DNA from 2 places in the Mesorhizobium sp. M7A.F.Ca.MR.245.00.0.0 genome. Region 2 is predicted to be linked to the other one. Evidence: riboswitches for the same ligand, from Rfam matches in the RefSeq annotation. Region 2 holds a riboswitch; the other holds the start of a gene.
What was found. Region 2 has a riboswitch for thiamine pyrophosphate ahead of thiC (phosphomethylpyrimidine synthase ThiC). Riboswitches for the same ligand answer to the same signal wherever they lie in the genome.
Positions count from the first base shown of each region.

Region 1: another riboswitch for thiamine pyrophosphate. It lies ahead of EOB80_RS28235 (YkoF family thiamine/hydroxymethylpyrimidine-binding protein); the one in region 2 lies ahead of thiC (phosphomethylpyrimidine synthase ThiC).

Region 1 is NZ_RZTE01000041.1:33,468-49,403, forward strand. It holds gene EOB80_RS28160 (ABC transporter ATP-binding protein) at 1-928, opposite strand, end outside; gene EOB80_RS28165 (ABC transporter permease) at 928-1,716, opposite strand; gene EOB80_RS28170 (ABC transporter permease) at 1,716-2,579, opposite strand; gene EOB80_RS28175 (ABC transporter substrate-binding protein) at 2,645-3,706, opposite strand; gene EOB80_RS28180 (PfkB family carbohydrate kinase) at 3,765-4,736, opposite strand; gene EOB80_RS28185 (ADP-ribosylglycohydrolase family protein) at 4,733-5,773, opposite strand; gene EOB80_RS28190 (GntR family transcriptional regulator) at 5,777-6,502, opposite strand; gene EOB80_RS28195 (DUF982 domain-containing protein) at 6,729-6,998, opposite strand; gene EOB80_RS28200 (hypothetical protein) at 7,083-7,340, shown strand; gene EOB80_RS28205 (DUF3309 family protein) at 7,674-7,838, opposite strand; gene EOB80_RS28210 (hypothetical protein) at 8,111-8,719, opposite strand; gene EOB80_RS28215 (isoprenylcysteine carboxylmethyltransferase family protein) at 9,099-9,794, opposite strand; gene EOB80_RS28220 (ABC transporter substrate-binding protein) at 9,967-10,986, opposite strand; gene EOB80_RS28225 (ABC transporter ATP-binding protein) at 10,979-11,746, opposite strand; gene EOB80_RS28230 (ABC transporter permease) at 11,743-12,495, opposite strand; gene EOB80_RS28235 (YkoF family thiamine/hydroxymethylpyrimidine-binding protein) at 12,599-13,207, opposite strand; TPP riboswitch at 13,198-13,311, opposite strand; gene EOB80_RS28240 (hypothetical protein) at 13,507-13,827, shown strand; gene EOB80_RS28245 (formyltransferase family protein) at 13,867-14,898, opposite strand; gene msrA (peptide-methionine (S)-S-oxide reductase MsrA) at 15,279-15,797, opposite strand; gene EOB80_RS28255 (glycosyltransferase family 39 protein) at 15,930-15,936, opposite strand, start outside.
Region 2 is NZ_RZTE01000014.1:22,478-38,413, reverse strand. It holds partial or broken gene EOB80_RS16365 (transposase) at 266-703, shown strand; gene EOB80_RS16360 (hypothetical protein) at 1,185-1,418, shown strand; gene EOB80_RS16355 (hypothetical protein) at 1,462-1,716, shown strand; gene EOB80_RS35315 (Hsp20/alpha crystallin family protein) at 1,772-2,038, opposite strand; gene EOB80_RS16345 (Hsp20/alpha crystallin family protein) at 2,297-2,701, opposite strand; gene EOB80_RS16340 (Hsp20/alpha crystallin family protein) at 2,714-3,346, opposite strand; gene EOB80_RS16335 (DUF982 domain-containing protein) at 3,911-4,105, opposite strand; gene EOB80_RS16325 (hydroxymethylpyrimidine/phosphomethylpyrimidine kinase) at 4,733-5,548, opposite strand; gene EOB80_RS16320 (thiamine phosphate synthase) at 5,539-6,144, opposite strand; gene EOB80_RS16315 (thiazole synthase) at 6,141-6,914, opposite strand; gene thiS (sulfur carrier protein ThiS) at 6,916-7,113, opposite strand; gene thiO (glycine oxidase ThiO) at 7,082-8,083, opposite strand; gene thiC (phosphomethylpyrimidine synthase ThiC) at 8,080-9,915, opposite strand; TPP riboswitch at 10,019-10,135, opposite strand; gene EOB80_RS16295 (hypothetical protein) at 10,257-10,484, opposite strand; gene EOB80_RS16290 (hypothetical protein) at 11,147-11,446, opposite strand; partial or broken gene EOB80_RS35310 (SMC-Scp complex subunit ScpB) at 12,506-13,028, shown strand; gene EOB80_RS16280 (DUF433 domain-containing protein) at 13,562-14,212, shown strand; gene EOB80_RS16275 (DUF5615 family PIN-like protein) at 14,217-14,594, shown strand; gene EOB80_RS16270 (ATP-binding protein) at 14,616-15,936, opposite strand, start outside.

The DNA.
Region 1 (15,936 bases), on a different contig from region 2:
TGTTGTTGCCGGCGAAGATGCGCTTGGAAACCTGCCCCTTGAGCATGTTGGCGGTGCCATCCGGTGCTCCGGCATCCGTGGCGATGCGGATGCGTTCGGGGCGCACGGCACAGCTCGCCTTGGCGCCGGCGGCAAGCTTGGCACCCGCGCCGGCGGCAATCGCCGTGCCGTCCGGCAGCCGGATGCCATCGCCCGTCGTATCGCCGCGAAAGATGTTGGCATCGCCGAGGAAGGTGGCGGCGAACTCGCTCTTTGGCCGATCATAAATTTCCTCGGGCGGCCCTTCCTGCACCAGCCTTCCGTCGCGCAATATGCCGATGCGGTCACTCATCGTCAGCGCTTCTTCCTGGTCGTGGGTGACGAAGATGGTGGTGATGCCGATCTCGCGCTGGATGCGCTTGAGCTCAATCTGCATGTCGACACGCAACGCCTTGTCGAGTGCGCCCAATGGCTCGTCGAGCAGCAGCACGCGCGGCTTGGTGACGATGGCGCGGGCGAGAGCCACACGCTGGCGCTGGCCGCCGGAGAGCTGATGCGGCCGGCGGCCACCGAGCTTGCCAAGCTGCACCAGATCGAGAGCGCGCTGCACCTCGGTAGCGATGATCGCCCTGGCCTCGCCGCGCACCGACAGGCCGAAGGCGACATTGTCGGCGACGCTCATATTGGGAAACAGCGCATAGTTCTGGAACACCATGCCGATACGACGCTTCTCGACGGGCACCCGCTCGACGCTCTCGCCGCCGATGGTGATGCGACCCGAGTCAGGAAAATCGAAACCGGCGATCTGCCGCAGCAACGTGGTCTTGCCGCTGCCCGACGGCCCGAGCAGCGCGTAGAAGCCGCCATCGGCGAAGTCGATGGAGACGTTGTCCAGCGCCTTGTGCGCGCCAAAGCTGCGCGAGACATCGGATACCTGCACGCCGGCCATTATTTCTCTCCGCCGAATTTGAAGAACCGCGCCGTCAGCAGCATCAGCGCCATCGACACGACAATGATGATGGTCGAGACCGCGTTGATCTCGGGCGTGAAACCCTTGCGGATCGCGGCGTAGATTTCGACCGGCAGCGTCGTCTGGCCCGGCGTCGCCAGGAAATAGGACACCACGAACTGGTCGAACGAAACGGCAAACGCGAACAGCCCGCCGGCGATGACGCCGGGCATGATCCAGGGCAGCGTGACGCGGCGCGTCACCTGCCACTGGTTGGCGCCTAGTGAGCGCGCCGCCTCTTCCAGCTCCGGCGCGAAGGTCTGCAGCCGGGCCGAGACGACGACGATGACATAGGGCAGCGCCAATGCGACATGGCCGAGCAGGATCGCATGCAGGCCACGGCCGATACCGACGCCGAAGAAGAAAATCAGCATTGCCGTGCCGGTGATCAGCCACGGTATGGCGATCGGCGGAAACAAAAGCGCCTGCAGGAACTTCTTGCCACGAAATTCGTAGCGATAGAGCGCCAGCGACGCCGCCGAGCCGAGCACGATGCAGATGATCGTGGTGATGACCGCGATCTCGACGCTGTTCCAGGTCGCTGCGATCAGTTGGTCGTTCTGCCACAGCGAAGCATACCATTCAGTCGTCCATTCGAACGGCAATTGGTAGAAGGGAGAAACGTTGAACGACATCAGCGCCATGATGAAGATCGGCAGATAAAGAAAGGCGAGCAGCAGCCAGATATAGAGGCGGCCGAGTCCTTCGAGGATGCGGGTCGTCGTCATCACGCGGCCCTCCGCAGCACCGGCGACGCCACCGCCAGGATGACCAGCACCACCGCCAGCAGGATGAAGGAGAGCGCCGCACCGAGCGGCCAGTTGAACACGGCGACGAACTGGTCCTCGATGACCGTGCCGTAGAAGGTGCCGGTGCGGCCGCCGAGGATGCGCGGTTCCATGAACGAGCCGACGACCGGCACGAAGATCAGCGCCGCACCCGCCACCAACCCCGGCATCGACAGCGGGATGATCACCCGCTTCAGCACCTGCAGCCGCGAGGCGCCGAGCGAGCGCCCGGCTTCGACCAGCGAGTCGTCGATCGCCTGCAGCGTCAGGTAGCAGGTCAGCACCATGTAGGGCACGTAGGAGTGCACCAGCCCGATGATGACGGCCGGATAGGAATACATCAGGTCGATGTTGATCTTGAACGGCAGCACCGCGTTGAGCGCGGTGTCGAGAATGCCGCCCTCGCGCAAAACCATCGCCCAGGAAAAGATGCGCACCAACCCATTCGACCAGAACGGCAGGATGACGAGCAGGAAGATCGCCTCGCGGCTGCGCCCCTTCAGCACCTTGGCCAGCACGTAAGCGGCGGGATAGCCGATGACGACGCACCACAGCGTCACTTCGAGGCCAAGGCGCAGCGAGGCCAGCAGCAGCGTCAGATAGAGGCTCTGCGAGAAGAAGGCGGCATAGTTGCCAAGCGTGAACGCCCACGGCTTTCCCGACAGTGGCAGCTCGGTCATGAACGAGAAGAAGACCATGGCGGATAGCGGCAGGAAGATCGCCACCGTCAGCCAGAGATAGGCCGGCGCCAGCAGCGGCAATGCCGATCTCAGCCCGCTTCGCGACGCTGTCGCAGCTGCCATGGTACCCTCCTCCCAGGATTGGAAGAACCAGCCGACGCGAACCGCCGGCTGGCCTGGCTGTGATCTTACTTCACGTCGACCTTAAGCTGCTGCCAGAGCGCCAGATAGGCTTCGCGCTGGGCATCGGTGATCGGCGCCTGGAACTGGATGCGCTTGGCCACTTCGGGATCACCCATGACCTTGCGGTTGAAGGCGTCCTCGGGCAGCGCTTCCACCGCCTTGGTGTTGGCGGAGACGGGAGCACCGACCTTGGTGACCCATTCGACGTAGAATTTCGGGTCGATCATGTAGTTGATGAAGGCCTCGGCGCCGGCGACGTTCTTGGCGCCGACCGGAATGGAAAACGCGTCGAGCCAGGCAACGGCACCTTCCTGCGGCACCACCAGCGAGACCGGCAGCTTGAAATGCGTCTTGGCGCGGTCGGCCGAGCCGCTCCAATAGGTGCCGATGTCGACCTGGTTGGAGGCGACCATCTGGTTCCAGTCGTTTTCCGAGCTCCAGAAGGTCTTGATCTGCGGCATCAGCGAGGTCAGCTTCGTCTTGACCGCATCCATATCCTTGATGTCGTTGATGTTCTGGCCGGTGGCGATGGCGCCGAACTGCACCGCTTCAACGGCATCATCGCGAATGACGACGCGGCCCTTGTGGGCGGCATCCCACATTTCGGCGATGCTCGTCGGTGGCTTGTCGAAGGACTTTTCGTTGATGGCGAGTGCGGTGAGGCCCCATACCCACGGCACGCCATAGACCTTGCCGTCATGGACGAGCATCGGCGATCCCGCCTTGTCCTTGCTGATGTCGGCATAGTTCGGCAGCTTGGAAACGTCGATCGGCTGGATCAGTTTCCCGGCCATCGCCTGGTCGTTGAAGGCCGCGTTGATCATGACCACGTCATAGAGGCCGGGATTGGTCCGGATCTTGGTCAGCATTTCCTGTTCGGAGTTGAAGAAGTCGTTGACGACCTTGTTGCCGGTCGCCTTTTCGAAAGCCTCGACGGCCCACGGTTCATCGGCGCCGTAACCCTTCCAGTTGAGCACATGCACTTCGTCGGCCTTGGCGGCGAACGCAAGTGCGGAGGTAAAGACGGCGGTCGCCGTCAGCAGAGCAGTCAAATCAGGCATGCGCATGGTTGGTTCCTCTCTGTGGGTTTGCCCGGTTCCCGGGCTTGTCAGGCTTTTCCAGCTGTTATGCATTGGCCTTCTGTGTCCGGCCTGCTCCCGATGGATCGGCGGCATGGCTCAGGAATGTCTGGATTTCGCGGTTCGTCGGCGCCGAGGAGCCACCATGGCGGGTAACCGAAATGGCCGCCGCAGCATTGGCATAGCGCGCTGCCTCGAAGGGCGGGGTGCCGCGCGCCAACGCGCTGACAAAAGCGCCGATATGGGTGTCGCCGGCGCCATTGGTGTCGACGGCGTTGACCTTGAAGCCGGCAATGGTCTGCGCTGAGCCATCGGCCAGCCTGATATGGCAACCCTTCGCGCCGGCGCGGATGACCACGCCCGCAGCCCGTGGGCAATGGTCGACCAGAAGTCGTGCAGCGACAGCCTCGACATTGCCCGAACCGGCGATCTCAGCCGCCTCCGTCGTGTTACAGCTCAGCCATGTGGTGCGGGCAAGCACCCGCGACAGGATGGAGCGTGGAATGTCCGAGATGATCGGCGTCGGATCGAAGACGAAAGGGGTTTCGTCCGGCAGTGCCTCGATCCAGTCGGTGAGCGCATCGCGGCTCCTGGGGTAGCTCAGCGTATAGCCGGAGGTGAACACCCAATCGCCCGGTGCCACCGCGACCGGCGCCATCATTTCGAGGCTGAGTATGCTCTCCGCACCTGGCCATGACACGAAGGTGCGTTCGGCGTCGCTGGAGATCATGGCGACGCAATTGCCACTGTCCATCAAGGGCGATGGCGGCGTCAGTGTCGCGATGTTCTCGGCCATGAAGGCGGCGCGCAGGAAGTCGCCATTCGGCCCGCTGCCGAGCTGGCCGCCGAACACCACCTGCATGCCGGTGCGGCTGGCCGCCACCATCATGTTGAAGCCGCCGCCGGCGACCTGGGCGAAGCTCGACGCCGTCTTTTCCATGCCGGGCGCCGGCAGGGCATCGATGCGGTAGACATAGTCGACCACGGCACTGCCGATGTGAACGAGGCGCCCCCTCATGCCGCCGCGTCCTTGCTGGAGCCGGCTTTCGCCGCCCTTGCCGCGACAAGGTCGGCGGCGAGTGCGCCAACCTCTGACAAGTCGATGCCGACAAGCCGGAGGATGTGCTCTTGCGGCAATCGGGAAAAGCCGGTGCAGGCGCCGGCCATACCGGCAGCGATGGCGCCGATCGTATCGGTGTCGCCGCCGAGATTGGCGCTGATGATGGCTGCTTGCCAGGGGTCGCCACGGGCGACTTCCAGCACGGCGAAGGCAGCCGGAACGGATTCCTGGCTGGCGACGCCGGTGCCGACCAGATCGGTGATCAGCCGGATCGCATCCCTGATCGCCTTGCCGCGCACGATGTCCTGCGCCCATACGATGCGCGCGGCGATGTCGCCGCCGGTGACCCAATGTCCGAGCGTCGCCCCTCGCCTCGCCGCCGCGACCGCGCTGGCCGAAGCATCGCGCCAACCGCCGCCGGCGACGCCGCGGCTGACGGCGGCTGCGACGGCTGCGGCCGAGGCTATGGCGATCGAGGTGTTGTGCGTCGCCCGGCAAGTCTCCGCCACCTTGCCGACGAACGTCTCCAACGGTTCAAGCGGCATCATGATGCCGACAGGCGCGATGCGCATGGCCGCGCCATTGGTGTCGCCGCTGCGTCCCGCTTCCTCGGCCGGTACGCCATTGTTGATGGCATCGATGGCACGCTTGGTCGACGGCCCCAAAAGATCATAGCTGCCGCGCGCCTTGACCTCGCGCTCCCAGTCGAGCAGCGCATTGACCCAGCGCGCGTGGTCGAAACGGTCGCCGGATTCGACCAGGATGCGGCCGAGCAGCAGCGCCTGTTCGGTATCGTCGGTGATGGTTCCGGCGGCCAGGCCCTTCGACACCGGATGATCGGCGAAAGGCTCGATGAAATCCTCTACATGGCCGTAGAGTTCGGCAATGCGAGCCGGCGACAAAAGCTGCGTCGGCATGCCGAGCGCGTCTCCCAGCGCTCCGCCGACAAGCGCGCCCATGGCGCGATCGATGGTCTTGCTGGTTGCATCCGACATCGCTTAGAACCTCATATGCAGCGCAAAATGTGCCGGATTGAGCAGGCTGGTGACATACTCGATCGGCCGATCGTCAGCCGCACGCGTCAACCGGCGCCCGCGCAGGAAGGGCGTGCCTTGTGGGCAACCGAGGATGGCCGCATCCTCGGCATTGAGCATCTCGATCTCGACCCATTCCTCGCCATGGTCGGGAATGAGGCCGGCGGCGCGCAGCGTCTGGTGCAGCGAGCCCTCGCGCAGTCCGCGCAACGGTACGTCCTCAAGCTCGGAGGACAATGGCAGCCGGCTGCGCTCGATGGAGATCGCATGGCCGTCGCTGGCGTTGGTGCGCACCCGGTCAACGGCAATGAAGAACGGGCTTTCGATACCAAGCAGCGCAGCCAGATCGGGGTCTTCGATGACCTCCAGCCGCAGCGTCCGCGTCTCGGCATTGGCGCCGGCATCGGCCAGCGCCCGCGACCAGCCGATCGCGTCGTCGACCGGCTTGCCGTCGAAGGTGACGAACGAGCCGATACCGACCCTGGTCGTGATCAGCCCGCGGCTCGACAGTTCCTCGAGGCCCTTGCGGACCGTATTGCGGCTCACGGAAAAGCGCTGGACGAGTTCGTTCTCGCTTTGAAGGCGGTCGCCGAAGCCGAGAACGCCGGAGCGGATCTCATGTTCGAGGACGGTGGCGATCTGCTCGGGCTTGCCCGTGCCGGGAGACAATTGAACCGCGCGCCGTTTCATAAGGGACCTGTTCAATGAACCTGTATAATCCTGTTCAATACAGAGGCCCGGATGCCTTGTCAACGGATGCTGAAGACTGACCGAAAGGCAGCGGAATGGGCGGAATAACCGTGCAGGGCGTGCCGAGAGGCAGGTCAATAGCCCCGAAAGCCGGTCGGCCGTCGCCAAAAGAGGCACACATCCAAGGGGATGGAGCCAGATCCTGATTCAATTTCACCGGGGCAGGCTACGGGATCGACACCTCACGCGGTTCGACGAGGATGTCCGCCTCGATCGCCGCGTTGATGAACGCCGCCCTTGCCGCCGAGACTTCTTTCTTTCCCTCGAGCACGGCCAGACAGACCTTGCGGGCAACCATATGCTTTTGCCCGGTCGCAACCGGCCAGCGGTTCAGCAGGATGTCTGCAGCCTGAGCGACCCGCTCCACGTTGAAGATCGAGTTTCGCGATCGGCCGAGCGCAATCCTGACCGGCTCATCGAAACGCTGATCTTGCACGATGCCACTCCCCAAAGTCGGCATTCATCGATTCGCGGCCTTCAACCCCGAGCAATGTGATAGGTTCCGCGCTAAAGGTGCAAGATGTCCGATTCCAGTGGCCAGAAAAATCCCAGGCTGATCGTCGTGGTCGCCTTCGATCGCGGTGAGGATGGCGAGTTGTTCCCCGCCTTTGGACCCGCCGACCAGCAAAGCGAAGACCGCGCTATACGCACCGCCAAGGCTCTGGCGGCAAAGCATGCCGGCGTCATCGCCTGGAGCCGTGAGGCCGATCCGACGCTAGGCGAATACGGCCCGCCTAACACGCTCTTCGTCAGCGGCGACGTACCTGACATGGAGTAATCTGGCGTCAGGATCCGGCCTGCGCTCAATGCCGCAGCCAGAACGGGGACTTCTCAGAAAACACCCGCCTCTCCTTGAAGCTTGATGCAAGCCGGTTCCTCGCCCATCAAGCAAAAGCCCGCCACGGTGAACCGGAGCGGGCCTTGGAGGAGGACAAGGGGTGGGACCCTCTCCTCTTGTTTCCACGGGGGGGGTGTGGACCGCAATGACCATACGAAAGTTTTGCAGAGTGCAGGATCACAAGCCGGCTTGCCTGCATCACAATCCGGTGCGCGCCGACATTGGGGGCGCTCACGAGATTGCGATCTGTCGGCGACAACCGGGCGGGCCTGGCTAGATGCGCCCGAGCATGACAAGCACGATGACGATGAGCAGCACGAGCCCGAGGCCGCCGCCGCCATAATAGCCGGTGCCATAAAAAGGACCGCCGCCGAGGCCGCTGAAGCCGCCAAGCAGCGCAAGGATAAGAATGATGATCAGTATGGTTCCAAGGCTCATGGCTTTCAGCTCCCGTTAGTGCTGACGCATTGGGTCGAACATCGCGGCCGCGATGTTCGAAGACGAGAACGTTCCCAAGGCTCTACCGCTCCGTGCGATCGTGGCAACGGAAACGGCCATCCAACGTGATGGAAGCCAGAACTTTGATACCGGCACGCCAATGAACGCGGAAAGCCCGCCAGTGTGGCGGGCCTTCCGACCAGCCGGAGGCCAGGAACGTGCGGCCGAGCCTCAGGGCCGGTTCGGCACCTCCAGTCCCGGCACCTCCAGCATCAGCGGCGCGCGATCAGGAGGCAGAGTTGCCGTAGGTCGCGGTCGTAAGCGCCTTCGCTGCCGAGCACGTCGACGCAGCGCTTCTTCATTCGCGCCACGTTGCTATCCGACATCTGGGCCACGACACCCGGCAGGCTCGGCCTGCTGGGGTTTGACGGATTGAACGGATTGCTCGGGTTCGACGGATTGATGCCGCCCCCAATACCCACGCCGACACCGACGCCGACGCCGCTCGTCCCGCCCACATTGGCGCCGAGTCCGGCAGCAATGCCGCCAGATCCTCCAACATTGGCGCCCGCGCCGGCATTGATGCCATTGCTGCCGCCGACCGAAGCGCCGAGACCAGCATTGACACCGCTCGAGCCGCCGACATTGGCACCGGCCCCGGCCTTTACACCACCGCTGCCGCCCACCGAGGCGCCCACTCCGGCGCTGATGCCGCCACTGCCGCCAACGGAAGCCCCGACGCCGGCATTGACGCCGCCGCTACCACCCACCGAGGCACCAACGCCAAGGCCGATTCCCGCAGCATTGGCGGGCAGGGAAAGGGCTAAGATTACCGCACTACCCGCCAACATGTTGGCGACTGTCTTGATGGTGTGAGCCATAACACTCTCCTGTTGTCGTTGCGCTAAAGCAATTGGCGAGAGGCCGATTGCAAGATCAACTACGCGAGGTGGTGAATTTCAGTTTCAGAGAAAGAATACTGAGCCTGAAGCGTGGTATACATCAAAAAAATTTCTGAAATAAAATTGTAATAAAGTTGGAATAATTTCTCTTTACACTAACAGTGCGTAAGACCATTGATGATCGGGCGTTACTCTGCTCGTCTTACTGCGAGGCCGTACACCGGACAGCGCATGAGCCTCTCGCAAGATCAGCAAGACCGCCACGATGATTGCAAGTGGCCAGAGTCTGTCGGCGGATGCGGGAGCGAGAGAGTGCAAGCGTGAGTGCAGGCCGAACGATTCTGCGCTGGCCCGCTTGTCAGACGATCCCGTAGAACAGCCTGTAGTGGACGCGCTTCATATAGTCCCGGTATTCCGGCGTCGCGGCTAACAGCGCCTCTTCGCGCAGGATGCGATGAACCTGGAAGAAGGTGATCGCGGCGTAGACAGCAAGATTGTAGAAGGAAAAGGCCGACAGCAGGAACAGGACATGACCGGCAAGGTATCCGGCATAGATCGGGTGCCGCACCAGGCGGTAGGCACCGTCGGTCATCACGCCGCGATTGCCCGGCAGAATGGCGAAAGAACGCCCTAGCGATATCTTCCCCCAGATCACGAACCCCAACGCCAGGACTTGCAGCGGCGCGGCGGCATAGATCGGGATGATGGCCACGCCCGGTTCCAGGTCGATGAAGCCGACACCGAAGCTGGCGACCACCGAAACAACCACCGTCAGCGGGTTCCAGTCGCGTACCTGCGGTCGCCGCGACAGAAGCAGCCAGGTAAAGGTCAGGATCTCGGAAATTGCCACCAGCGCCACATTGATGCGGGTCGGGTCGAGCATCAGGTGAGATACGCCGCGGTAGACGAACATGCCCGCGAAGGCCAGCGCGCAGATCCGAAAGAAACCTTCGCGCAAATCCACCAGGATTTCGCGCGTTCGGGCTGCGGACAAAATCCTGCCGTCACTGATGTGCGAAAGCGCCTCGCTTTTTGATATGAGCAATGCAAACACCCCAATGATCCCTCAGGGCGACCTTTGCACGCAACCATTGCCGGGCAGTTAATCAACAAGATCAGATCGGCATTAAACTGGCTGTCGGGGAGCCAGGGCGCCACTCCCAGACGACCTGCTCCACGCGGTCGCCCAGAAAGACTGGCGACCCATCTCATTTGATTATGCCAGACTAGCTCAGATAGTCGTTGCGGAAATAGCTCCCGAAATCCGGGCGTTGAGCAACCAGCTTGCCGTCGGCATCACGCAAAATGCCGGACGCGAAGAGATAGCCGCCGATCGCTCCCATCTTGGCCGGATCCATCGTCCCGATGGCGCCGCTTTGGCTGCGCAGATAATGGCCGTCGATCAGCGCCTTCAGTGAGGCGTGGATCAGCGCCGGATTGGTCAACGCATCCTTGTTGGCCGCGATCAGCAGGGCTGCCGCATCTTCGGGGTGATCGACCGCGAACTGGTAGCCGCGCCGCGTCGCCTGGACAAAGGCGGCCGCAGGCTTGGGGTTTGCCTGAAGATAGGCTTCGCTCGAAGAGATCAGTGTCGTGTGCTCGTCAGGCACGCCGTAATCGGCATAGACGAAGCTGCGTTGTTTGACGCCCTTGAGCTCGGCGTCGACACCCTCCCAGGTCGAGACTTCGAGCGTGAAATCGACCGAACCATTGGCCAGCGCCTCATAGGCTGAGGTGCCGAGCGTCACCGTCTCGAAATTGCCCTTGCCGCCATCATGGCGGATGATGGTCGATATCAGGGCGTTTTCCCAGGCGCTGCCGAAGCCGCCATAGGTCAGGCCGTCGAGGTTTCTCGGGCTTACGATCTCGCTGCGGGCCGCATTGAAGACCACGCGGCCGGTTTCCGATTGCACCACCGCATAGACGCCCTTCAGGTCCGCTCCGGCGGTTCTCTGGGTGAACAGGCTGATGGTGCCGTTGATGCCGAAATCGGCGACGCGATTTGCAACCAGCGTGCCCGCACCGGTATCGCTGTAAGGCAGGATGTCGACCTCGAGCCCGGCCTCGCGATAGAAGCCCTTGTCGCGGGCGACGAACAGTCCGATGTGGTTGGTGTTGACAGTCCAGTCGAGGGCAACGGTGACCTTTTGTGCCGATTGTGCTTGGGCTCGCCCCGATCCGGCAACGAGCGGAAGGCCTGTGGCAAGGGTCAGCAACAAGGCCTGCCGGCGCGTCAAGTCAGTCATGATCGTGTCCTTTGGATGGGGTGGCGTTGAGGATGATGTCGAGAATCTCGGCCTCGAGCGTACTTGCCTGGCGCGCGGCATCGCCGCCAAGGCTGCGCGGGCGCGGCAGCGGCACCTTGATTTCACGCACGATGCGGGCCGGGCGCGCCGACAGCACATAGATGCGGTCGGACAGGAACACGGCTTCGCGCACGTCATGGGTGATCAGGAGCGCCGTCCAGCGATGATGCCGCCACATCTGTTCCAGCCAGCGCTGCATGGCCGTGCGGGTCAGCGCGTCGAGCGCGCCGAACGGCTCGTCGAGCAAAAGCATGTCGCGTTGCTGCACCACCGTGCGCAGCAAGGCCGCGCGCTGGCGCATACCGCCGGACAGTTGCGCTGGAAAATGCCGCTCGAAGCCGGCAAGCCCGAATTCGGCAAACAATGGCGCAACGCGCGCCCGCGCCGCCTGTCTCCTCATGCCTTGCACTTCGAGCCCGAGCGTCGCGTTGTCGAGGATGCGCCGCCACGGCATCAGCGCGTCACGCTGCGGCATGAAAGCGAAATGCCTGCCGTGGTCGTCGAGCGGCGCGCCGTCGAACAACATCTCGCCCTCGCCATGCTCGGCGCCGGTCAGAAGCTGGAAGAGTGTCGATTTGCCGGCGCCCGAGGGTCCAAGGATCGAGACGAATTCACCAGCGCCGACGCTAAGCGAAATATCGGCCAGCACGTCGAGCCCACCGAACGCCTTGCGCACATACCGCAGTTCGAGCCGGCTCATCGCCAGGGCCCCTTCCCGGGGGTTTCCTTGCCGGCCCGCTCCCAGGGCATCGCAAGGCGCTGCAGCAGTACAGTCAACCCGAACAGGACAAGGGTCAGGGCAGCGCTCACTCCGACGGCGGCAAGAACCAGGTCAGGACGGAAATTGTTCTTGGCGTTGAGCATGTAGATGCCCAGCCCCTTCGCGGCCCCCGCATATTCGGCGAAGATCGCGCCGACCACGGCGTAGGTGATGGAGATCCTCAAACCAGCGAAGAAATAGGGCAGCGCCGAAGGCAGCCGTGCCAGCACGAAGATGCGCCAGCGCCCTGCTCCCATGGCGCGCAGCATTTGCCCGATCTCGGCCTCGGTCGACTCATAACCCTCGACCAATGCAACCAGCATTGGAAAGAAGGTAACCAGCGCCACCAGCATGATCTTGGGCGCCAGCCCGAAGCCGAACCACAGCACCACCAGCGGCGCGATCGCCACCAGCGGCAAGGTCTGGCTGACGATTAAGACAGGAAACAGCGCACGCCGCAGCGGCTGGAAGAAGTCGACCAGCATCGACAGCACGAAGGCAGCGCTGAGCGAACAGGAGAAGCCGAGCAGCGTGGCGCCGATGGTCGGAATGGCGTTGTCGGCCAGCGCCTGGCGATTGAGCAGCGCTTGCTCGAAAACGCGCGACGGCGCCGGCAGTGTCGTCGGCCTGATGCCGGAATAGGTGGCATAAAGCTCCCACGCCAGCAGGAGCAAACCGACCGAGATCATGGCCGGCATTGCCTTGACAAGAAGGCTCGCGATCGGGCGCGAAGCGACTGATGATGTGGCCACGGGAGACAACCTTTGACGGCAGCGCGAAAGCGCGGCTGGCTCAGACAGCCGACGGGCTGTTGGCCGAGACCGTGACGTCGAGGGTTACGTGGCCGGCGCCTGGTCCGAAGCGGCAGAAGGCCTCGTCCAGCGCCGAAAAGATCGCACCGGCATCACCGCGCAGTTTCGTGCAGAAATGCTTGGAACGCTCATAGACGCCGGACTGCTTGAGAAAATCGATGCAGCCGTAGATCTCGTCCATGTGGTCGTCGGTGCCCATCACATAGAGCGAGAACTGCGCCGCCGCCGACTGGCCGGTGGCAGCAGCATTGCGCACCGCCGCGATGGCCGCATCCTTGCGCGGGCCGAGTGGCCCGACAGGCCCGCCAAGTGCATCGGAGCGGCAGATCGGGTCATCCGGCTCGCCAGGGCACCCGCGCGAGATGGCGGCCGACAACACGCAATGTTTGCCGCTGCGTGCCGCCGCCACGAAGAGGTCGCGCATGGCGGGAAACAGCACTTCGGGCGGCCCGACCAGCAAGGTCGAGATGTCGTCGGTCTCGATCCTGAGCTTGTCGCGCCAGGGATCGAGCGCACCGAGCGCGCCAAGAATGACACCGACGAATTCGTCGGTCATGGGGTATAGGGAAATCTGTGCGCCTGAAAACATCGCCCGCCTCGCTCCGCTGGTATTACCCAGATCAGCTTCTAGGGTCTGTGGGCTTGCCGCCCCCGTCTCAGCCCCGACCGTACGGAGCACCCCTGTGGATGTGCGCCTTAAAGCATCATTGGAGTTCAAGGGAAAGCCGTTTTTTCAGAGCACTGCGCCAAAAGCATTGCGCCAGTCACGGTGCGCCTGAGCGGAATTTTGTCGGGAACCTTCGCCGCCGCGACCGGTTGTCCCCACAGTCGCAACGCGATCACTTTCGTAGAAAACAAGCGACGACTTCACAGAAATGGAGACAAACCATGTTCATGAAAATCCTCGCAGCTTCGGTTCTCACCATTGGTCTGGCCACGTCAGCCATGGCGCAAAGCGCCGGCAGCAACAACGCAAATGGAAGCGGCAGCGGCAAATCGGTGACGGTTGAGCCGAACACGCCGGCTTCACCGAATACGGTCGAGCCGGACACTGTCGACCCGGGCACGACCAACAGCACGACTGGCACGGTAGGGGACATGAATTCGAACGCGGATCAGAATTGCCCGACCAACCCGCAAGGCGCGCAGACGGACGCCGATGGTAACGCGACGGCGCCAACGGTAAACGATAATAATTGTGGCAAGTAACCGCACACGGATGAAGCCGCTGGGCATCGCCCAGCGGCTTCATCCGTTTCTCTGGTCCGCAGCACTCGTTTTGCCGAACAGCCGGATTTGTGGAGCGGGTTTTCCGGCGGGCGGGCGCAAAAACAGGTGTTTTGAATTGAGCAGCCGTTTGAGCACTCTACCGTAGGTAAAATACAGGACCCGACCGTTGGCGAGATCGAATTCCACTGTTCCCCACCGCCTGACCGGAGCCTTTCCTGTGCAAGGCCCCAGCCTTCTGATCTGGAATCCCAGTCTGACTTTGCGCGTTCCGATTTCAAGATAGATGCCTGGCAGAAGGCCGAGCACATGCCATAGCCGTACAACATGCTCGACCGACATGGCCGGCGAGATTATCAGGTGGCTGGGCTGAAGCCGTGCCCAGACGAAGTCGCCTTTCGGCTGCGGCATTCCTGACAACAGCCCCCGGCAGTAGGCCGGCACCGCCTCGCTCACCAGAATCCGCATAGCGGTTGCCGTGCTGTCGACCAAGGCTTCTCTCGAGGTCCAGTCAGCTTCGGAAAACGGCACCTGCCCGAGAATGTCACCCTCGTCAAAACCGGCGGACATCTTGTGGAGCGTGACGCCGCCATGAGCCGCACACCGGCCGTCCACGGCCAAGCGCTGGGTCGGATGTGGCCCTCGATAGTCGGGGAGCAGCGCCGGGTGGAGGTTGACCCCGCCTTTGGAAAAATGGCCAAGAACCTCTTGAGGGATCAAGACAGGCAAAGTGTAGCAGACCAGCACATCGGCGCGGAGGTCAGACAATTGGCGACCAAGCGCATTCCAATCGTAAGGGCGGCCAAATTCGATCAACTTGACAGGCGTGTTACCGATAAACCGCCTGAGCAGCAGCTTGCGTTGCAGCCTTCGCCGGAAATTGCCGATGCTGAAACCGGTGGGACGACGCCGGAACCCAGGCACGATGATCGCGCCAATTGCATTTCCAGCCTCTAGCCAGCCGGCGAGCAGAGGCCCCGTATGGTTAGAGATATCGAGGACAAAAACGGCTGTGATCGGCTCCGAGTGATCGGTCGATTCGATCGGCCTCATCTTCGGCGGCTCAAACGGCCGACAGATCAGGGCGAGCTTGTCAGGTCGGCTGAGTGGAAGGCGATGCCAAGGCAGTGACAACCGAAAGACGCTCGCGTTTTACAAACACTGGCTTTTCGTAGATTTTCTTCACGGCCCGTCTCCCGAAATCAACTCTTCCTGCGCAATTGGACCGCGATACGGCAGGCTGTCAACCACCTGACCGTGTTTGCCTACCGCATCCGCATTCGCCGTTGACGAAGGCGTTCGAAGAGCGCTCGGACGTTGTGAAAGCTCAATGGCCGACGCGACACGGTGCGCTGACTGAAAGGGGTTTGGATGCGATGACCTGCTCGACGACACCGTCGAGCAGCAATGCAGGGCAAATCGCAGTTGCGAATCTACGAAACCGCCGTCTCGCGAACCGGCAGCTTCCAGCCTGGCCTGACGAAGTGGCAGGTGTATCCGTTGGGATATTTCTCCAGATAATCCTGATGCTCGGGCTCGGCTTCCCAGAACGGACCAACGGGTGCGACCTCGGTGACGACCCTGCCCGGCCACAGGCCCGAGGCATCGACATCGGCGATGGTGTCCTCGGCGACGCGCTTCTGTTCGTCGCTGGTGTAATAGATCGCCGAGCGATAACTCGTCCCGACATCGTTGCCCTGGCGGTTGCGGGTCGTCGGATCGTGGATCTGGAAAAAGCGTTCCAGCAGCGTGCGATAGCTTATGATGGCCGGATCGAAATTGATCTCGATGGCTTCGGCGTGGGTGGCGTGGTTGCGGTAGGTGGCGTTGGGCACGTCGCCGCCGCTGTAGCCGACACGGGTGGAGATGACGCCGGGATAGCGCCGTATCAAATCCTGCATGCCCCAGAAACAGCCGCCGGCAAGGACTGCACGTTCGGTCGAAGTCGCCATGTCACGTCTCCTCAAAAGCAATTCCAGGAAAAGTGTGTAGCGGTTTTCCGTCTGGAATTGCGTGAAAGCAAGTGGTCTCGCCATAAATGGGCATTGTCACCTGCTTCGTCCAGCGGACGCGGTGGATCTACCTCAATTG
Region 2 (15,936 bases):
CCGCAAAGTTTGCTGTTTTTCTGTGTCATGGCGACCTAGCTTTTATTGGTGGCATCTCGCGGTAAGCTCTTTGGGTGCGTCCAGACCATCGTCCATCAAGCTGCGTGCCGCACTCCCGTCCGAACGGGGGGAACTCCGGACGACTTTTACAAGCAAGCCTGAATCGAGCGCTTTCCGGTGGCAGGGAGGCGCCGCATTTCAGCATCACCAAGCCGTTTATCTCCTCCACTGCGACCACCACCAGGCAACGCACGTCGTCTTTGATCTGGCGGCAACGATGGTGACGGATCCCGAGGCACAGTTTGCGGTGCTGGAGCCGTGTCTGGCGCGACTGCACCGCGTCGGCCACGAGGCCGGATCGCTGTCGCCCTGGCTGCAATCCAGAACTCGAGAAACTTGGATTGCCACGGACGCGGGGTTTTCAAGCAGGGGCTGTGGCGGACAATCTGCTGTCAACCGAACTGATGGATGCAACGCTGTCGGCGCGCGCGGCACTGTGGAGACAGTATTGCCGGCTGCACGATTGCGTCGTCAAAACGGTGGCGCGCAGCGAACCATGCCGGCGCTTCATGGCCATCCCGGCGTCGGCTCGGTAACGGCGGTTTTCGTTCATGACGCGATCGACGATCCCACGCGCTTCCGCCGCTCGCGAGACGTCGCGGCCTACTTCGGGCTACCCTCGCGGCGCTGGCAGTCCGGCACTTAGATCGATGTTCAGGGCGCATCTCGGACATTCGCACTCGGCGACGCGGAGCGGCTCTAGCGGCTCTTCGCCGAGATCGGCTTTCGGGACATTCAGACTGGCACTGAAGAGCACAGCTTCGTGCTGCCGTCCTTCGACGCCTACTATGGCCCCTTTGAACGTGGCGGCGGTTCGACCGGTCAGGCGTTAGCCTCGTTACCGGGGGCTGCTCGGCGCGCTTTTCGGCAGGAGATACGCCGACGCGCATTTTTACGAAAGCAGATGGAGAGGCAATAGAGCCGCTCAAGGTTTTGATCGTCGAGGATGAGATAGTTCTCGCGATGGATCTGGAGTCACACCTGACCACGCTCGGTGACGAAGTGGTCGGGACAGCTTCTGACGCCAAGCAGACTCTTGCTCTGGGCAGGCCGCCATTCCCGATCTCGCGCTCGTCGATCTCAACCTGCATAACGGCCTCACCGGACCGCAAATTGCATCGGCATTGGCCCATGAATTTGCCGCTCTGGTTGTTTTCGTGACCGGCACTCCTGAGCAGATCCCAGGCGCGCTGGGTGCGATCACCAAACCGTGGGATCCAACGACCCTTGAGCAACTCATCACCTTTGTGCGCGCCTGTATGAGCACTCCGCGAACTCCGGCAGGTGCACCTCCAAAGATGATGATTGCGCCGTCGCTGCGCGATAACGTGATGTGGTGTTGGCAGCCTCGTTTTTGATGATATTCAGCGGGCAAAGTGACGGCGTTTCGCTTGAAGTTTAATGGCTGGCAAAGCCCTGGCTGAGGAGGAGATCGCACTTTACGACGCCATCGAACGCGCGATCGCCAATGTTCGCGCGGCTCTGGCCGAAATCGACCGCGCATGGGCTCGCGTCAACATCGAGTGCCCCAGTCCGACCGCGAGAGCCTTGGCCGCGCTGGATACGGCGGACGAGATGCTGCTCGTTGCGCGAGAAGATTTGGCGCGCGCCCGAACCGCGCTCACTGTATATACGCGGCATAAATTGGCGCAGTAACATGAGACGCGGCGGTAAATTGTCCGCCGCGTCTGATGATATTCGTGTGGCGTTTTTAGTTCGCTTTCACTTCGATCTTCTTCACCCGTGACAGTGCTTCCTGGGTCTTTGGCAGCGTCACGGTAAGGATGCCGTGCCTGAATTCGGCGTTGACCTTTTCCGTGTCGACGCCGAACGGCAGAGGGATCGACCGATAGAACGAACCACGCGCACGCTCCGACAGGTGATAGCCCTTCGACTTCTCTTCTCGTTCGCTCTTCTTCTCACCCTTGATGGTGATCGCATTGTCCGTCACAGAGACGTCAACATCCTTCCGATCGATGCCGGGAAGCTCGACCGATACCTCGAGCGCGCTGTCGGTTTCAGCGATATCAACTGGAGGTCCGCTGACATCCAGGCGTCCGAATGCGCCGAACGGTTGATCGAACCGTTTCCAGAAATCCTCGAAGATCGGTTCACGTCACGCTGCAGCGAAAGGACGGGGTTATCCTCCTCGCGTTTCGCGACTTCGTTTCCCCTGTTATTGCCCCAGGGGATCAGGTCTCTGATCTGCATCGTCAACCTCCTCATATCTCCAAGGCTAAGCCATCTTGAGTGGAATCTTGCGGGCCTTAGCCGGCGCCGCCTTTGGCAACACAAGACGCAGGACGCCGTCCTTCTGCGACGCCTCGATGCCGTCGCGATCTATGTCCTCGGACAAGGTGAAGACACGCTCGTAGTCGCCCGCGTCATATTCCGCGTAGACTTGGCGATAGTTCTGGTGCTGCTGATTGGCCGCGTAGCCACGGATCGCCAGCGTTCGCTTCTCGAGCGTGATATCGACCCCGTCGGAAGCGACGCCGGGCATATCAACGAGAAGGACGACATTGTCCTGAGTCTCGTAGATATCGGCGCGCGGCACGAACACCGGACGCGAACGGGTACGCTCGCTACCGTCGAGCGTACTTGGCACCTGGCGCTCGGTTGTCTTCAGTTCCTGAGCCATGCTTGCCTCCCTCTATCCCTTGATCTGGATCTTCTTCGGCCGATCCGCCTCCGGCCGGTGCAACTCGACTTCGAGCAGCCCGTTGGCGAAACGCGCCTCGACCCGTTCCGGGTCGACGCGGAATGGCAATTGCACTGTCCGGGAGAAGGTCCCATAGGCGCGCTCACGGCGGTGCCAGACGGATTTCTCGTCCTCCGTTCGAGGCTCGCGCGTTCCCTTCAATGTCAGAATGTTCTCGCGCACCGTGAGGCCGATTTCGTCAGGTGATATCCCCGGCAGTTCCGCGGCCACCGCCACGCTGTCCTCGCCAGTCCAAAGATTGATCGGCGGAAACTCCTGAGCGGCGCTGGCGGTCAGCCCGGCCAAACGCTGGTTTACTTCCTGTTGCATGCGCCGCATTTCCACAAACGGATCGAACCCGATGCGGCCGAAATCCGACAAAAGCATGTACATCCTCCTATGATTCACGACCTTGCATGATTGCCACGCGCGACACGTGCGTGCGCACCGGAAGCGGAATCGATCGATGGCAACAGGAGGGGCGATCAGCACAGAGACCGAGCGGCCCGATCGCGCAACCTCGCAGAATGCGAGAAAGAGGGGTTCGGGCAGACGCCGGAACACATCCTCCTTGCGAAGCGACATGAACCGAACTCGATCCACCGTAGGGCCGGACCGTCATTCCCGTGCCAGGACCCGATAGCGGCATCCGGCTTTATCGAATTAGGTGGCCCCAAATGGCCTTTCAAGAGGTGATCTTTGACATTCCACCAGTCACCTCTTCGGCAACAGCGGGGTCCCTTCGAATCCGTAGCCACGTTGCCTCTAGTCGCTGATTTGGCTTCCCTTTGCGCAACTGTCGGGATCGACGAAGCGTCCCGAATTGCACCGCGGTTCGATCAACTGATCGCAGGCGACGCGCCGCATCGTCATGGTAGCTGACGAATGAATCGGCATGACACGTCGCAGTGACCGAGACATCAAGCCAGCACCTATGTCGGCTTGCCGCAAGTCAAAAGAATCCAGCCCTGCGTGCCGCGTTCGCTGACCTTCGCCAGTGACGCCATTTGCATTTCGGCCGGACAGATGGGCACAGACATGTGCAATTCCCGCATCGCCCATTATTGGAACTCACAAGGCGGCGTTCTTTCCGTCTTGGCGAGCAGCGGGCCAACGCGTTACCGGCGGTGATCTTCCTGCAGCTTTAAATCAGTCGCCACCAACGACGAAATCAGATTTGGCCAGCACGCCCGGCAATCCTGGCAAATCCCACAATGCTTGCCGCGCCTGCTCGGGTGTCATCTGTCCGGCGATCGCTGCGTTGCTGCTTCTCACCGCGCAACTGAATACCGGTCCCCGACGCGCTTTTGGCCACTGATTCAGGAATACGAGCGCTTCGCGCACTGTGTTGATGTCGTGACGACGTCGTTGGTCTTAACCTGGACCGGCGATAGGAAAGCCAGACCGGTTATTCTTACCTCCCTGCGATCGCACGCTGGATCTTTCATTCGGTGGTTGGTTGCGTGACAGGTTTCGAACGTTAGGTCTTGTTTTCTCTGGAAGATCGGGCTGTACGACATAATCCAAATGTTGCGACGCAGCGAAGGCTTCTGCTGGTTCCCGAGTTGAAAAAGCCAGTTGCACCTGGATGAGTGTGTCGCCGCCACCCAATAGCCCATCAGATGTTCAATGGCAGGCGGCGTCCGACGCTCGAACAGCAAGCGCCACGGCCGGCGGGTAGCCGATGCCACAGCTTTGGAGCTGCCCCGGATACTATTATAAGACCGATTGACGCGGGGCTCGACGCGTTTGCGGCAAATAAGCTCGAGTGTGGACAGAGATGTGACGTTCTATTGAGTCGCTGACCCAATCGGTAGCGACCTGGTGATCCACGCAACCAATTCCGGTCGTTTCTGTCACTAAGAACTCGATATTCGCTATTTGCACCTCGAAAGTCGCATAATTGGCAGTGAGAAACTCAACGCGTTGTGAGGATGGCATAGAGAAGCAGTAGCCCCTTCTCTAGTCTCGCTACGGGAAAAATTCTGGAAAATGGGTCTGCTTGGCTGGACGCAGAACGCTGTGGTTATTCAGCCGGCATTTCTGAAGCCTCTCCAAGACAAACAGCTTGCCTTCGCGCACGCTGTCTTCGAGCGGCTTCGGCTTCGCCAGATGCGCCGCAATCGCGCTGGCCAGCATGCAACCTGTCCCGCGCATCGATGTGGCAAGGCGCGGTGCATCGAAGCGGATGGGTTCGTGCCCGGAGCGTAACAGAATATCGGTCGACCGGGTTCCCGACGCATGCCCACCCTTGATCAGCAGGGCTTGAGGGCCGGCGGCCAGCAGTCTTTTTCCTTGTTGGAGCGCTCCGTCCTCATCCACTGCCAGTTCGGAGCCACTAAGGAGCGCCAGTTCAGGGAGGTTGGGCGTGACAATGCAGCAAAGCGGCATAAGATCGCGCTTCATGGCAGCGATAGCGCCTGCTTGCAGAAGTGCGCGGCCTGAGGTGGAGGCCAGCACAGGGTCGAGTACTGCGGGGACATGCGGAAATTTGCGCAGCACTGCGGCAACGGCAACAATGATCTTGGCAGTCGCCAGCATGCCGATCTTGATTGTGGCCACGTCGTTGGCCTGCAGCGCGGCGCACATCTGATTGGCCACCAGGCTAGGTGGCGAATAATAGATTTCGATCACGGCGTCATGCGTTTGCACCGTTAGCGCTGTGACGGCGAGACAGGTGCGCACGCCAATGGCAGAGATCGTCTCGATATCGCGTGCAATTCCAGCACCGCCACTGGAGTCCGATCCACCGACGACAAGCACATGTGGTTCTCGCCTCAGCGCCATTGGTCCGTCTTCTCGATCCATTCTCGCGTGCGCGCCTCGGGGTCGTCGTTGAGCGTGATGTCGGTCACCACCGCCGCGCTGTCCGCGCCAGCCGCAAAGACACCGTCGAGCCGCTCAGGGTTGAGGCCACCAATGGCGACCAATTGAAACGGCGCGACCTGGCGCTTCCATTCGCTGATCCGTTCGACCCCTTGCGGCGCCCATTTCATCTTCTTCAGGATGGTCGGATAGATGGGTCCAAGCGCTATGTAGTCAGGCTCGGCGGCCATCGCCGTTTCCAGCTCCTGATGATCATGTGTGCTCAGTCCGAGCCTTACGCCGGCTGCCCGTATCGCCAAGAGGTCAGCGGTCTGCAAATCCTCCTGGCCGAGATGTATGAAGTCGCAGCCTTCCTCGATTGCCAGGCGCCAGTGGTCGTTGACGATGAGTTGGCACTGGTATCGAGCACACAAGGCCTTCGCGGTGCGGATCTCCGCGCGCAACCCAGCCTCATCCACGGTCTTGATGCGCAGTTGCAGAAGCCGGACTCCGAGTGGGACCAGCCGTTCGATCCAGGCAGCGCTGTCGACGATCAGGTAGAAGGGATCGAGCTTCATGAAAAAACTGCCCTGCCGATCATCGGTGTCGATGGCACGGCGACTTCGCGCGGTTCGAGCATTCCCGAGCTGAACGCCTCACGACCGGCGTCGACCGCCTTACCGAAAGCACGCGCCATGCCGACCGGATATGCCGCCTTGGCGACCGCTGTGTTCAGGAGCACGGCGTCAAAGCCGAGTTCCATGACGGTGGCCGCGTGCGACGGCCGTCCGAGCCCCGCATCCACAATCAGCGGGACGCCAGGGAAATATCCGCGCATCGAGCGCAGCGCCGTCATGTTGACCGGTCCCAAGGCGGAACCGATCGGTGCGCACCACGGCATCAGGACCTTGCAGCCCGTTTCCAGCAGCCGCTCGGCGACAACGAGATCGTCGGTGGTATAGGGGAATACCGCAAAGCCGTCCTCGCACAGGATGCGGGCGGCTTCAACCAGACCGAACACATCCGGCTGTAGCGTGTCGTGATTGCCGATCACTTCGAGCTTGATCCAGTTGGTGCCGAAGACCTCGCGCGCCATTTTCGCGGTGGTGACGGCTTCCTTGACGGAGAGGCAGCCGGCGGTATTGGGCAGGATTCTGGCGCCCAGCGAGCGGATCAACGACCAGAATTGTTCGCCGGCCCTACCGCCCGCCATCTCACGCCGCAACGAGACGGTCACCACCGACGTGCCCGACGCCTTGACCGCGTCGGCAAGGATGGCCGGCGAAGGATACTGAGCCGTGCCGAGAAGCAGGCGCGACGAAAGCTCGGTTCCATAAAGCTCCAACATGCTAGCCGCCCTGCATGGGCGAGAGGATTTCGATCCGGTCGCCGTCGCTCAACTGGAACTCCGCGCGGTTGGCTTTGTGCACGAGGTCGCCGTTGACGGCGGTGGCGAGCCAATCGCCCTCATAGTCGAGCGCGGCAAGCAACTCGGCCAGCATGGTGGCGGCAATCTCACGCGCCTCGCCGTTGACCATCAGTTTCATGAGCATGCTCCTTGGTTCTGTCTTGACTGAAAACCAGGTCGGCAGCCTGGCGCGCCATGGCGGGGGCGAGGAGAAAACCGTGACGATAAAGACCGTTGATCGCGATGATCTCACCGTCTGTTTCGACGCGTGGCAAATTGTCGGGAAATGCCGGACGGACACCCACACCGGTTTCAACGATCTCGGCCTCACCAAAGGCCGGATGGAGGGCATGGGCGGCGCCCAGCAGCTCCATCATGGAACGCGCCGTCACCGGTCCGGCGCTCTGGCTTTCAATCATCGTCGCTCCGATCATGAAACGGTGATCGGTGCGCGGCACGGCATAAAGCGGAAAGCGTGGATGAAGCAAACGGACCGGCCGCGACAGCGAGACATCAGGCGTGCGAAGGATCAGCATTTCGCCGCGAACACCGCGCAGCCTGTCATCGGCCGCTGCCATTCCCATGCAGTCTATCTGACGGGCGAAACCCGAAACAGGCCGGGCGTCGCAGCCGAAGTGGAATTTGACACCCATGGTCGCAAGCTTGTCATGAAGTGCCGCCATCGCCTGGCGTGGGTCGAGGTGAGCCTCGTCGGGGAAGAGCAATCCACGCCGGAAGCGGCCGGCGAGGTCGGGTTCCAGGAGCGCAATTTCGTTTTCATCGACGCGCCGATGCCCTGACGTGCGACTGGCGAACCGGTCAAGCTCACCGGCATCACGCGGCGCGGCCACGACCAATGTCCCGGCCCGTGTCACCTGACCCGACAGCACCGCATCCCACCAGTCGGCAGCGTCGCGTCCGAGATCCAGCACCGGCTGCTCCGCGCTTTCGCGCTCGCTCCATGGCGCCAGCATGCCGCCGGCGAACCACGACGCGTTGCCGCCAAGGCCATGCCGCATCTCGGCGACTGTAACCGTCGCGCCGCGGGCGGCGAGTTCGAAAGCGACGGTGAGGCCGGCAACGCCGGCCCCTTTGACGAGCACCCTCATGATGGTTTGGGAGCCTCTGGCACGACCGGTACGCCAGTCTCGTCAGCTGGCATGTAGAGATCGCCGCCCTCGCGGTATTTCGCCGCCATTGCCGCCATGCCCTCTTTCTGTGCCTCGGCACGAATGTCGTGGGAGATGCGCATCGAGCAGAATTTCGGCCCGCACATCGAGCAGAAATGTGCCAGCTTGTGCGCCTCCTTGGGCAAGGTCTGGTCGTGGAAGGAGCGCGCGGTTTCGGGGTCGAGCGACAGGTTGAACTGGTCTTCCCAGCGGAACTCGAAGCGAGCGCGGGAAAGGGCATCATCCCTGAGTTTAGCAGCCGGATGACCCTTCGCCAGGTCGGCGGCATGGGCGGCTATCTTGTAGGTGATCACGCCAATCTTGACATCGTTGCGATCGGGAAGGCCGAGATGTTCCTTCGGCGTGACGTAGCAGAGCATGGCGGTGCCGAACCAGCCGATCATCGCCGCCCCAATGCCTGAGGTGATATGGTCGTAACCCGGCGCGATGTCGGTCGTCAGCGGTCCAAGCGTATAGAACGGTGCCTCGCCGCAGACAGCGAGCTGCTTGTCCATGTTCTCCTTGATCTTATGCATAGGCACGTGACCGGGGCCTTCGATCATCACCTGGCAATCCTTGGCCCAGGCGATTTTCGTCAGCTCGCCCAGCGTTTCCAGCTCGGCGAATTGCGCCGCGTCATTGGCGTCGGCGATCGAGCCGGGACGAAGGCCGTCGCCGAGCGAGAAGGAGACATCATAGGCGCGGCAGATGTCGCATATCTCCGCGAAATGCTCGTAGAGGAAGCTCTCCCGGTGATGGTGCAGGCACCATTTGGCCATGATCGAGCCGCCGCGCGAGACGATGCCCGTGACCCGGTCGACGGTCAGCGGTATGTAGTGCAGCCGCACGCCGGCGTGGATGGTGAAATAGTCGACGCCTTGCTCGGCCTGCTCGATCAGCGTGTCGCGGTAGACCTCCCAGTTCAGATCCTCGGCGATGCCGTTGACCTTTTCCAGCGCCTGATAGAGCGGCACCGTACCGATCGGCACCGGCGCATTGCGCACGATCCAGTCGCGGATGTTGTGGATGTTGCGGCCGGTCGACAGGTCCATCACCGTGTCCGCGCCCCAGCGGATCGCCCAGACCATTTTTTCGACCTCTTCGGCCATCGATGATGTGACAGCCGAGTTGCCGATGTTGGCGTTGATCTTGACCAGAAAATTGCGACCGATGATCATCGGCTCGCTCTCGGGATGATTGATGTTGGCGGGAATGATTGCGCGTCCGCGCGCCACCTCGTCGCGCACGAATTCGGGTGTGACGAAATCTGGGATCGCCGCGCCGAAGGCTTCGCCGTCGCGTTGCAGCTTGCCGCGCATCACCTCGCGGCCGAGATTCTCGCGGATGGCTACGAACTCCATTTCTGGCGTGATGATGCCGGCGCGCGCATAGGCAAGTTGGGTCACCGCCTTGCCCTGCTTGGCCTTGAGCGGCCGATTGCGTATCGGAAATTCCGGTGTCAGGCGCTCGCCGGTGGCGAATCCATTGTCTTCCGGCCGGACGTGGCGGCCGTCATAGGCTTCGACATCGCAACGCGCCGTGACCCATTCGTGGCGAAGCCGGGCAAGGCCTTTTTCGATGCTGGTTTGGACTGATGGATCGGTGTAGGGGCCGGACGGATCGTAGACGGTGACGGGCGGTTCGCCGGCCGTCGGATGGACGGAAATCTCGCGCATCGGCACCCTGATCTGCGGGTAGAGGACGCCGGGCTTGTGGATTTTCCGCGAGGCGGGCAGTGGTCCCGTCGACACGGCGGGGGTGAGGGCATTCATCGTGAGGCTCCTTTGCTCATGCATTGGAGACCCAGTTCTGTGCCGGAAGGATGAAAAGACGCTTCTGTAGACCTGCTGCAGCAGGACCTCGGGCGTAAACTCCCGCAAAGCGCTTGCACCGTCCCTACGCCAGTATGAACTGGATCAGGTTCAACGGGTCACTGCGCCGCGAAAGCCAGCAGTATCTCAGCCCCTTACCGGGACTCCCCTGGTGAATGCCTCAAGTTGAATGGGCCGGTGCTGCTTTGTCAAGCGCCTTCGGGCGCCTTCGGGCGCCTTCGGCCGGTGGCGACGTCCGGCGGCCGGCCGAGCGGAGAGCTCGCGCATGCATCGGGGACAAGTCACGCCCCGTAGACCAGGGCTGGAATGGCCAAAGTCTCATTCGCTTCGTGAAGGATGGAAAAACTGTATCGGCCATGTGCGTCGAGATCGACCGAGTAGCTCAGGCGGTCACGGATGTGGTTATCCTGGTCGAAGGCGACGATTTGCGGCTTCAGCGAGGTGATTTGCACCACGTCCAGGTAGATGGAGTTGCAGATATGATCTGGTCGTCGGGCTGGCAGGTGCAAGCGGCCGCTCTATTCAGGATGCGGCATCGGCGGCGTTCCCGATACCAATGATATCTTGCGGGCAACTTATGCAATCACCGGCTTCGTAAAACCCGACGGCGGCGGCCGTGTCCTGGCGCTGAGGATGTGCCGCTGTTCCAGCAGAGAAATCGCGTGGGCGCGGAGTTTTCGCTCTGCGAGGAAGAGTTGACGCAATCGTTTAGCTTGCTTGCAGTTCGTAGAGACCCGCCTTTGAAAGCAACTAAGCTATTGCATTGATATGTTGGTGCGCGATCGATCGCTACATAGCCGGCCGCCATTATCCGAGTATTGATCCGCCGGTGTTCGTGTTGCCGTATATGGCAATCCCTGCGAGATCGTCGCGGCCGGATCGGCCGCACCCTCTAGTCATAAAAGGGGAAGCGACCGAGAATTCCGCTGCCGAAAACTTCTCTGGCTTGGCTATGCATGCGGTAGATGAGATCGCCGCCTACCGCGACCTGGTCGAGGAAGGCATCGACGCCCAGTTCGGACAGCCTGGTTATCGCAATGCGTTAGCGGCTCAGACTTGCGGTCTCGAGAGCGGCCTTTGGGGGTCACCTCTTTTTTGTTTCAGAGGTTGGAAGACGGCTGCTCGTTACCCAATAGAAATGGCGACTACGGAACGCGATCGATCGCGGCCATCAGGAAACACCTGTCTTCGGCTCAACCTCGACATGGCGTCCGATCGACCGCAGATATACAGCTATCTCGTCCATGAGATGATCGCGTTCGCCGTAGATCTCAGCAATCCTGCGCAGCTGTGGCTCGACGGACCTCCGTTGCGCCGGCGTCAAATCAGCATCGCCAAAGACATATCCCAAGTTGCCAATCGCGCAAATGTTGCAGCCGGCCTCCACAACTGCTTGCACGAATGCCGGAATGTCTTTTTCTTGCATAGTCTTCATGTCGAACTCTCGTGAATGGCGTGCTTGCGCGCCCATGCTGCCTTTTCAGCGTGTCCTCTGGGCGGCGCAAGCCTTGAGCGTAATTGTGCCGGGCAACCTCGACTATCCCGTCTGCCACGCTCTTTAGAGTCGGTGGGGTCTGGTGATTGCAGGCTGGGCCACTCAAAAGCCTGCAAGAAGAAAGTCATGGCGACCATTGCTCAAGATCGCGAGGGTGCGTGCAAGACCTTCCGTTGGCAGTCATGCACGCTCACCCAGCAACTGGGTATTGAGCAACTGGGTCTCACGTCGCGGGTCTCGTGTGCTTCACAGCCGAAAATAAGGTACCACCGTGGCTATTCTCAAGTGCAGGCTACCTCTTCAGGACACGGCGGAGTGCCTTCCGACGCACCCCTGGTGCAACGTGCGACCTAACGAGACACATCTCGTTCGCGTTCCCTCGACCTTTCTTCGTATTGCTGCTTGCCCTGCGATTTCAGGCCCTCTGCTAGCTTCTCGGCCGCTCTTTGGCCTGCAATGTCACTATTCAAGATCATATCCGACATCCCTGGATGGTCATAACCGTAATGCGCATGCAGTTTCCCTCACGAGCAGCGCCTATCCGTCGATTAGTTCGTCTTCCGGAACCCGAAGCCCTTTTTATCCGGCGTACCTATCCACCATTCAACCGGTATACCTTTCCCAACTTTGGCGGACCATTTACCTCAGGCATGATCATCTCGCGTGACATTTTTTTTTGGCGCCATCATCGCACGTGGCATTTTCTAAAAACCAAGACGTGTCAATTTGTAAAATCAAGGATGCGGCCGCGCCCGTTGCGAGGATTTGCAGGTAGCTCTTCAGCCCCAACACGATGTGTGAGGCGGCGGTGGAAAAGGCAACCGACGGCGTCGACGCGTCCTTTGATGATCGCAAGCGATATGCTTCGTCGCGAGCCCAGATTGCGGTCTCGGGCACAAGGCGAGATCACAGTTCTGCGATCTGTGGTAACGCGAGCCCGCAAAGCGCCGCTGCGGCCACCGCTTTTGGAATCTGGACGAGATTCGTCGTCGTCTGAGATCAGTTGATCGAGCAGTTCGCGCGCGCGGGACGCGCTTGCGGTGCAGTCTCTCCCGCGAGCTCGCCCGTGACCTTCTCATCGACGACATCCGAGAGCTGCGCGGACGGCCCTATGACCTCGTCGCTGTCGCCGGCGGCTGGAAGCACCTGACACGGCCGGCCTATGCCGATGCCATCCGCGCCTGCGGAAGCAGCGGGCGTGCCGTGGACCTGACGTGGTCGGACGTGCTGATGCTGATGTGCATCGGCACTTCCAGCCGATTACCCGCGCCGAATTGTCGTCGGTTTTCGGGAAGTAATCAGTCGCGACCTGATCGGCCATCTGCGGCACCGGCCTGATCGCGTCGAACCCGCGCAGTCCGACGCCCGGCGCTCCCTACACCTATGTGACGACAAAAGCGTCCTGCTCGAGTTCGGCCTCGACACGCTTCGCGATCTCCCGGACTGCGAGGCGCTCGAGGATGCCGGGCTGCTGAGCAGAGATGAGCTGCTTGCTGGTGAAATTATGCCAGAGTTGGCTAGTGGCCATGAGGATGCGGGTTTGGATACGGAGGAATAGCTTGGCGCTGCAGACGCTGTGGCCACCGGGCTTGCGAGTGCTTCCAGCTTTCCATAGCGAATCTAGCGCGCCCAAGGGCGTCCGAAATTTGTAGGCAAATTTCGGACATGGACACGGTCAGCGACGTCAAGCAGGCAGCGGTATGCGGCCTCTGCACCGCTGTCGCCCAAAAATTCGTGGCCATGGGCAAGCCCCACTTGAGACCCCCAGAGAGAACGCTCGTGAGCGATGGAAACGGTTTTGGTCCAAAGCTTGATACAGATGGCCTGCAGATGGGTGTAGGGTTTCAAAGCGCTCGAAGACGCGCCTTCGCAGAGTTAAAAGTCCGCGACGAACTCGTGTGTCGTTTGTCGCCAACTGCAAATTCGATAGTTAGCGCAATTATACTGCGCCGAGTCTGCCATCTCGAGCCCCAAGGGTTTGTGAGGCCTCTCGGCTCACCACCGCCTTTGCTAACCGCCGTGATTCCAAAGACGCGTGCCTTTACGGAGGGGGTCAAACGGCCTATATTATTCTTTATAAGGAGAAGAATAATGGGCACACTTGCTCGCATCTACACCCCCGCAGAGGCAGCCGCCGTCAGCGGGATAGGAATCAAGGCCGTGCACAATGCGATCGACAAACGCATTGTCGATACTGTGCCAAGCACTGCTCGGCGCATCGGTGGGGTCGTCCGACGGGCATTGACCGGCGAGGATTTGCTGCGGCTCAAGCTTTGGTATGGCGTGGGTGCGACATTGCCCGCTGATCGTCGCTACCGCCTGTTCGAGGAAATCAAAGCTGCCCCAAGGGCCAAGACCGTAAGGGCCGACGACCTGCTGATCGTCGACGTCGCCGAGGCACGTAAACAGCTCAAAGCGCGCATCGTGGATCTTGATGAAGCGGAGGCCGCCATCGGCCGCGTTAAAGGGGTGATGGGCGGAGAGCCTGTCTTCAAAGGAACCCGCATCCCTGTTCGTATGATCACGACGATGCTAGCGCAGGGCGCAGATGAAGCGGAGGTTCTGGAGGGATATCCGAAGCTAACGCCGCGCGTGATTGAGCTCGCCAGAATGTGGGTCGCCGCGCACCCGGTTCGTGGGCGGCCTAAGAAGCTGGTCGAGCAGGGCGTGAAAATAAAGTCGTCGAAGCGCGTGGTTTTGAAGGGCGACCCAGGTCCGTCGGCCAGGTCGAGACGCGTGTGACCTCGTGAGGTTTCTGATCGATGAGTGCCTGCACACGTCTCTGGTTGCGGTAGCCCAAGAACGCGGACATGAAGCAAACCACGTCAACTGGCTTGGGCTAAGCGGCGAAACCGACTGGGACCTCATGCCGCTCATTATCGATGAGGATTTCACCTTCGTCACCAACAATGCTAAGGACTTCAGGAAGCTCTATGCCAAAGAACCGGTTCACGCCGGCCTGATTATCGTCGTCCCTCAGGTCGGGCCTGAAAAACAGAGAGAGCTCTTCGATGCTCTCCTCGAGGATCTTGGCCCAGAGGAATTCCTGATTAATGAAGTTATCGAAATCGAGATCGAAAACGGCATTGCAATCGTAACACGATACGATCTGCCGTCGCCCTAGCTGAGGCTGCGCGATCTCCGCTTATGACCGACCCGGTTGCCAGTCGCTCATCTGCAAAATGTTACCGCCGAGTTTTGCAAACGCGCGTTGGCGGCAGGAGAAAACGAGAATCTGCTGATCGTGTGATTGACGATGCAAAGCGTCGAACATGCGCTCGATGCGGTCGTCATCGGAATAAACCAAAGCGTCATCCAGGATAACCGGTGTGGGTCGGCCGTCGCGGGCAAGCAAACGGGCGAAGGCCAGACGTGTCAGAACCGAAAGCTGTTCTCGCATGCCGCCACTCAACCTATCGACATCCTCATCCTGACCATTGCGGCGAACGGTCTGTGGCAACAGTGTGTTCTCGTCGAACACTATGGAGATGTCATCGAATAGCAATCCAAGCAGCGGTCGCAGCTCGGACATGACCGGCTTCAGATAAAGATCGCGTGCCGTCGAGCGCGCAGCGACCAGCGTCGTGCGCAGCCGGTCGAGGACGGCTTTTTCGAATTCGAAGCGTCTCGCTCGCTCTCCAGCGATTTCCAATTTTTCTGTGGCCTCGCGCAAAGCTTCTTCCACCGCGTCGTCGGACCGAGTGCGAATATGGCCATTGAGATCGGCCAGGGTTACACGCAACTGACTTGCTTCCTGTGTGGCGGCATCCTGAACCGAACGGGCGCGGCGCAGAACGGCTTCAGCGCTGGTGAGATCGCGAGCGCCGTCGCGCAGGGGAGCAGCGCGCATTTCGGCCGCTTCGCGCAGCTTTTGTCGTGCGGTGGCCTCGGTGAGCAGCAAGCGCCCCTTTTCCTCGCGCGCTGCATCGGGTCCCAATATGACCTCGAGGCTGGTCAGTTCCGCCTGGATGGTGACATAAGCCGTCTCCGCAGCCATGACAGCCTCGTCGGCATGGCTGCGCAAAGGCAAGGCCTCGCGCACGCTGTTGCGTGTTGTCGCCACACGCTGCTCGGCTGCGGCATGATGTTGCCGGATCTGTTCTGGATCGACTTTGAGTTCGAGGTCCCCGGCCCCGAGGGCACTCAGACGAGCAAGCTCCTCGTGTAATTGCTGTATCCCCTTGGGCGCGAGATCGGCAAGTCGCTGACGCGCCAAGCCCAGTTCGGTAGCTTTGTCGCGCGCTTCCACTAGGCGCTGGCGTGCCGTCCTGAGGCTATCGACACCGAGGGACGCAAGCAGGCTGCGGTGCTTCGCTTCGGCGTCTTCGATGGTCCGGTCGGCCTGCTGCGGCCGATTCGATCGCAGGGTCAAGGCTCCGATGCCGGCAATATCCAGGCGTACGGTGCCAGCAAAGCTTTGGTCTTCTGCATGGGGCAAGGGCTTGGCATCGATGGTCACCAAATCG